Linked DNA regions of Caldalkalibacillus thermarum. The protein of the gene in region 1 binds, or shares a complex with, the protein of each later gene. Links are inferred from orthologs where the notes say so. Each region holds a gene or a part of one and is shown in the gene's direction. Other genes may lie near its edges.

Evidence for each region.
Region 2: the proteins of accD (region 1) and accB are in contact, whole or in part, in a solved structure (PDB 8UXZ), measured with the Escherichia coli proteins. The link is inferred for Caldalkalibacillus thermarum from one-to-one orthologs.

What each region holds. Positions count from the first base shown.
Region 1 is NZ_BMKZ01000001.1:32,944-36,203, forward strand. What follows is about bases 18-2,950. They hold accD (acetyl-CoA carboxylase, carboxyltransferase subunit beta), read left to right. Parts: upstream 18-1,015; coding sequence 1,016-1,885; downstream 1,886-2,950. Other genes in these bases: ystJ (NADP-dependent malic enzyme), read left to right, coding at 18-764; IEW48_RS00215 (glutamate decarboxylase), read left to right, coding at 804-989; accA (acetyl-CoA carboxylase carboxyl transferase subunit alpha), read left to right, coding at 1,882-2,853; pfkA (6-phosphofructokinase), read left to right, coding at 2,927-2,950. In the rest of the region: more of ystJ, read left to right, coding at 1-17; more of pfkA, read left to right, coding at 2,951-3,260.
Region 2 is NZ_BMKZ01000009.1:24,618-27,829, forward strand. Bases 273-3,157 are described here. They hold accB (acetyl-CoA carboxylase biotin carboxyl carrier protein), read left to right. Parts: upstream 273-1,398; coding sequence 1,399-1,917; downstream 1,918-3,157. Other genes in these bases: spoIIIAG (stage III sporulation protein AG), read left to right, coding at 273-680; IEW48_RS05090 (SpoIIIAH-like family protein), read left to right, coding at 693-1,268; accC (acetyl-CoA carboxylase biotin carboxylase subunit), read left to right, coding at 1,941-3,157. Also shown: more of spoIIIAG, read left to right, coding at 1-272; more of accC, read left to right, coding at 3,158-3,212. UniProt on the Escherichia coli protein: This protein is a component of the acetyl coenzyme A carboxylase complex; first, biotin carboxylase catalyzes the carboxylation of the carrier protein and then the transcarboxylase transfers the carboxyl group to form malonyl-CoA.

The sequences.
Region 1 (3,260 bases):
ATGATGACCAGCATGGCACAGCGATTGTGACCCTGGCCGGACTGGTCAACGCCTTAAAAGTGGTTGGTAAAGAACTGTCCCGTGTCAAGGTTGTCATCAATGGTGCCGGTGCAGCTGGCATTGCCATTATCAAGCTGTTGTATCGCATGGGCGTGCGGGATATGATTTTATGTGACTCTAAAGGGGCTATTTACGAGGGACGTCCCTATGGGATGAATTCCATTAAAGAGGAAGTGGCCAGAATAACCAACCGCCACTTTATAAAGGGCGCATTAAGCGATGCCATCCGCGAAGCAGATGTGTTTATCGGGGTTTCTGTGGCCGGAGCTCTCACGAAAGAGATGATTAAATCGATGAATGAGGACCCAGTTATTTTTGCCATGGCCAATCCGGTGCCTGAAATTATGCCGGATGAAGCTTTTGAAGCGGGGGCCAAAGTAATGGGCACCGGCCGTTCCGACTTCCCCAATCAAGTGAATAACGTTCTGGCTTTCCCCGGCATTTTCCGGGGTGCCCTGGATGTCTACGCTACGCATATTAACGAGGAGATGAAGGAAGCAGCGGTATATGCTATTGCAAACTTGATTAGTGATGATGAATTATCGGCCGACTATGTGATTCCGGCTCCGTTTGACCCCCGGGTGGCTCCCGCTGTGGCTGCGGCTGTGGCCAAAGCGGCAATGGAAACAGGGGTGGCCAGACGCCGGGTTGATCCTGAAAAAGTGGCCCAGAAAACCAGGGCACTGGCCATGATCGAGGGCTAACCAACTGTGTGTTGATAAAACAAGGAGGACAAATCGGCAATGTGGACGGTCATTTATATTGCACCCAGTGCCAAAATAGCTGAAAAAATTCAAGATCGTCTGACCGAAGAAGGTTTTCTGGTGAAAGTGAGATCAATCCAGCATGGCAAACAGTATGAAGTCCTTGTACCTGAAAGTGAACTTGATGATGTGCGTGAAGCACTGGCTTACATCTTACAATCCTAAACATGCTTAACATGTGAGGTGTTCATGTGTTAAAGGATCTGTTTTCCAAACGTCGCAGGTATGCCACCATCCTGTCTGAGCAAGCAAAAAAAGAGATTCCGGAAGGGTTAATGACCAAGTGCAAGCAGTGTGGAACGATTACCTACACCAAAGAACTAAAGAAACAGCTCATGGTGTGCGCAGCATGCGGCTATCATTTTCCCGTGACTGCCCGCGAGCGGATTGAGATGACCCTTGATGAAGGCCGGTTTTTTGAATATGATAGCGATATGGTCTCCAAGGATCCCCTTGGCTTTCCCGATTATCCGCAGAAATTGAAGCAGGATATGGAAAAAACAGGGCTTCATGAGGCTGTGATTACGGGTGAGGGAACCATCAAGGGGTACCCTGTGGTCATAGGTGTGATGGATGCCCGTTTCCGCATGGCCAGCATGGGCTCCGTCGTAGGAGAAAAAATTACCCGGGCTATTGAACGGGCAATCCAGAAACGCTACCCCTTTGTCTTGTTTTCTGCTTCTGGCGGAGCACGCATGCAAGAAGGGGTGCTCAGCCTGATGCAGATGGCCAAAACCAGCGCTGCTTTAGCCCAGTTGGATAAAGCAGGCATTCTGTTTATCTCTGTTTTGACCAATCCAACGACCGGCGGGGTGTCGGCAAGCTTTGCTTCCCTGGGCGATTACAACATTGCTGAGCCCAAAGCCCTGATTGGTTTTGCCGGCCGGCGGATTATTGAGCAGACGATCCGTCAAGAATTACCAGATGACTTTCAGACGGCTGAATTTTTGCTCTCCCATGGACAACTGGACATGGTTGTTCACCGCCAGGAGATGAGAGACCGTCTGGCCGATATCCTTGACATTCATGCCCATGTCCATGCCGAACGGAGGGGGAAATAATGGCAGTTTTGCCCTTTGAGCGCCCTCTTATTGAGTTGCGCAAAAAAATAGATGAGTTGAAGCAATTTACCAAAGAAAAGGGAATTGATTTTTCAGAGGAGATCAATCGCCTGGAAGAAAAAGCACGGCGCTTGGAAGAAGAGATATACAGCAACTTAACGCCTTGGCAGCGGGTTCAAATTGCCCGTCACCCTGACCGGCCCACTACCTTAGATTACATAAGCTTGATCTTTGAAACCTTTGTGGAAATTCATGGCGACCGTCTGTATGGAGATGACCCGGCCATAGTGGCGGGCATCGCCAAGCTGGACGGCCAGCCTGTGACCATTGTTGGCCATCAGAAGGGAAAGGATACGAAAGACAATATCGCCCGTAATTTTGGCATGCCCCATCCCGAAGGCTACCGCAAAGCGCTCAGGGCCATGCAGCAGGCCCATAAATTTTCCCGTCCCATTATCTGTTTTATTGATACGCCCGGGGCCTATCCAGGCAAAGCGGCTGAAGAGCGGGGACAAAGCGAAGCGATCGCCCGCAATCTACGGGAAATGGCCCGCTTTGAAGTCCCTATCATCTGTGTTGTGACAGGAGAAGGGGGAAGCGGCGGTGCCCTGGCTCTTGGCGTAGGTAACCGTATTTACATGCTGGAGAATGCCATCTACTCTGTCATTTCTCCCGAAGGAGCGGCAGCCCTGTTGTGGAAGGATGCCGGACTTGCCCAGCGGGCGGCAGAAACAATGAAAATCACCGCTCAGGATTTGTATGATCTCAAGATTATAGACGATATCATTCCTGAACCGCGAGGAGGCGCCCATCGCAATATGCAAGAGCAAGCCAAGCAAATCAAAGCGTTTCTGCTTAAAGGACTCGAAGAGTTACAGGGATTGGATGGAGCTGCTCTGGTGGAACAGCGTTACCACAAGTACAAAGCCATCGGGGAATACGGTTTTGTAACCGATTCCAATAGCTAGAGTTCGTGTGCTTCTGTTTGGTGCAGAAGCACTTTTTATATAAAATTAGGAGAAATAGAAAGGGTTGAGTAAGATGAAAAGAATTGGTGTACTCACAAGCGGAGGAGACTCCCCGGGTATGAATGCAGCGGTGCGTGCTGTAGTCCGTAAGGCCATTTATCACAATGTGGAGGTTTACGGTATCTATCAAGGTTATCATGGCTTAATGAACGCCAGTATCAAAAAATTGGACCTTGGCTCTGTAGGAGATATTATTCATCGCGGCGGAACCATTTTAGGGACGGCCCGCAGCGAAGAATTTAAAACGGAAGCAGGACAAGAGAAGGCTGTACAGGTACTGCGCCAGTATGGCATTGAAGGCCTTGTTGTCATCGGCGGCGACGGCTCTTTCCGCGGGGCGGAAAAGT
Region 2 (3,212 bases), on another replicon or contig:
TGGCAAAGTGGTGGCGCAAGCTGACGAGGAAAGTGTTAGAGGGACAGTCGGAACACCCAAGCATGACAAGCCAAACAAGCCAACGCGGGGAAGAGGGACATAAAAAGGGCGAATGGCAACTGACCCATTGGATTTTGATATTGGCTGCATTGGGACTAACAGCCATGATCGTGCCCAATTATTTCTCTTCCCAGAATAACGTCCCAGTCCACACGGTCTCGCTTCAGCAAGAAGAGGTTACAGAAACGCTAGGCTCATCGCCAAAAGAACCGGTGACGATCAAAGATTATGAAGAAGCATTAGAGAGCCAGTTAAAAGACATTTTAAGCAAAATTCAAGGTGTCCGTGATGTCTCGGTTATGGTTAACCTGGACTCCACCGCCGAGACGGTGGTCGAGAAAAATATAAAAACCCAGGAGTCAAATACGACAGAACAAGACCGGGAAGGGGGGAATCGCCAGATTGAAGATACACTGAAGGAGGAACAAGTCGTCATCATCCGCCAGGGGAACAATGAGGAACCGATTGTCGTTAAAACCAAAAAACCCCGGGTCCGCGGTGTTTTAGTGGTCGCTTCGGGAGCAGAAAACATGCAAGTGAAAGCCTGGATTACCGAAGCCGTTCAGCGCGTGTTGGATGTTCCTGCCAATAAAGTCTCTGTCTTACCCAAAAATGATTAAGGAGGGACTATGATGGTGCTCAGAAAACAAACCATCTGGCTTTTAACCATGTTAACCTTAATGGTGGTCTTGTCGGCCTATTACTTGTTCAATGGATCTCCAGAATACGACTATGTGACGCTGGATGAGCTGGACAAAGAAGCCGAAGGGGAAGAAGTGAGTTTAGACGAGATTGACTGGGTTGACACCATTAGTGATATGAATGGTGACTTCACCCTTGAGGAAGCTGGGAACCCGCTCGACTTCTTCATCGCTTACCGCATCGAGCGTGAGCGGCAGCGGGCAGACAAGTTTGAAGAATATCAAAACATGATGAACGCTTCGGAGGCGACCGCTCAGACGGTAGCGGAAGCTCAAGCCAAAATTGAAGCTATATGGGATCAGGAAGAAACCGAATACACATTGGAGAATCTGATTAAACAGGAAGGTTATGAAGACGCGCTGGTGATCTATACTAAAAACGAAGGCATTAATGTCATCGTGCGCAGTGATGAAGAACTTGACAAAAAAGAAGTGCTGAAAATCATCCATCTGGTTCGCAAGCATCTGGATGTTCCAGGCCATATGGTAACCGTTGATTACAGATAAACAGGCTTTGGACAAAATGTGACCTTGTGCCTAAGACCTGCTCTTAAGGCAAGGTCATTTATTTTTGGTATGGATATGATATAATGAGATGAGCCAAAATTACTTGACAAGGGATAAAGGAGTGATGATGATGTTAAAAATGCACGAGATCCGTGAGCTAATCAAACTCGTTGATCAATCTAAAATCACAGAGTTTGAATACGAGTTTGAAGGCTTAAAAATATCGATCAAAAAAGATGAGCAACAAGAGGTTCAACCCGCCCAAAATGTCACGCCCGCACCTCCAGAAGCTCAAAGACCCGCTGATCCTGTAGAGGTGAAGGAGAAGCCAGATGTCAGCCCTCAACCGGCGCGGGAAGAGCATGCTCAGCCTAAAAAGGCACAAGAAGAGGAAAAGGATACCAGTGGCTTACATAAAATCGTATCACCCATGGTCGGAACCTTCTACCGCGCTCCAGCGCCCGATGCTGAACCCTACGTTAAAGAAGGAGATAAAGTAACAGAAAACACTGTAGTTTGTATTGTGGAAGCGATGAAGTTAATGAATGAAATTGAGGCTGAAGTAAGGGGAGAAATTGTAGAGGTTCTCGCTGAGAATGGACAATTGGTTGAATATGGACAACCCTTATTCCTGGTCAAACCCGAGTAATCCGAATCAAAGGAGAAGAGGCCATGTTTAAGAAAGTCTTAATTGCCAACCGTGGCGAAATAGCCGTACGGATTATTCGAGCATGTCGGGAGCTTGGGATTAGTACTGTTGCCGTTTTTTCTGAAGCAGACCGGGACAGTTTGCATGTCAAGCTGGCTGATGAAGCTTACTGTATCGGGCCTACCCCGTCCAAAGACAGCTATCTTAATTTCACCAATTTGATGAGTGTGGCCACGCTGACAGGAGTGGATGCCATTCATCCTGGATACGGTTTTTTAGCCGAAAACGCTGATTTTGCTGAATTATGTGCGGAGTGTAACATAACGTTTATTGGCCCCCGTCCCGATGCTATTCAAAAAATGGGCGCCAAAGATGTGGCACGCCGCACCATGGCTGCAGCTGGAGTTCCCATCGTTCCCGGATCCCGGGGCTTGATTGAAGATGTTGAACAAGGCATTGAGGTTGCAGAAGAAATTGGCTATCCTGTGATAATCAAAGCCACGGCAGGCGGGGGAGGCAAAGGGATCAGAGTGGCCCGCAACCGGGACGAGCTGGTCAAAGGCATCCGGATTACACAACAGGAAGCGGCAACCGCTTTTGGTAATCCCGGCTTGTATATTGAGAAGTACATTGAAGATTTCAGGCATGTGGAAATTCAGGTCATGGCAGATAAATATGGCCATGTTGTGCATTTGGGGGAACGCGACTGCACCATTCAACGGCGGTTACAAAAATTAATCGAAGAAGCCCCCTCTCCGGCTTTAACACCTGAAAAGCGGCAGGAAATGGGAGAAGCGGCAGTGAAGGCAGCCAAAGCGGTCAATTACACCGGTGCTGGCACGATCGAATTTATTTACGATAAAGATGGAAATTATTATTTTATGGAGATGAACACCCGAATTCAAGTGGAACACCCTGTGACTGAACTGATTACCGGCATCGACCTGATCAAGGAACAAATGATGGTGGCTGCCGGTGAACCTTTATCATTTACCCAGGAGGATGTCACCTTTAACGGTTGGGCGATTGAATGCCGCATTAATGCTGAAAATCCGGACCGGAACTTTATGCCCTCCCCTGGAAAAATAGAGATGTATCTCCCACCAGGCGGACTGGGGGTGAGGGTAGACAGCGCTGCTTACCCGGGTTACTTTATCCCTCCCCACTATGATTCCATGATTGCCAAACTGATTGTATGGGGCAAAACAAGAGACGAAGCGATTGCCCGCATGAGACGTGCCCTGGATGAATTTGTCATTGAAGGGATCGACACCACCATCCCCTTCCATCAGCGG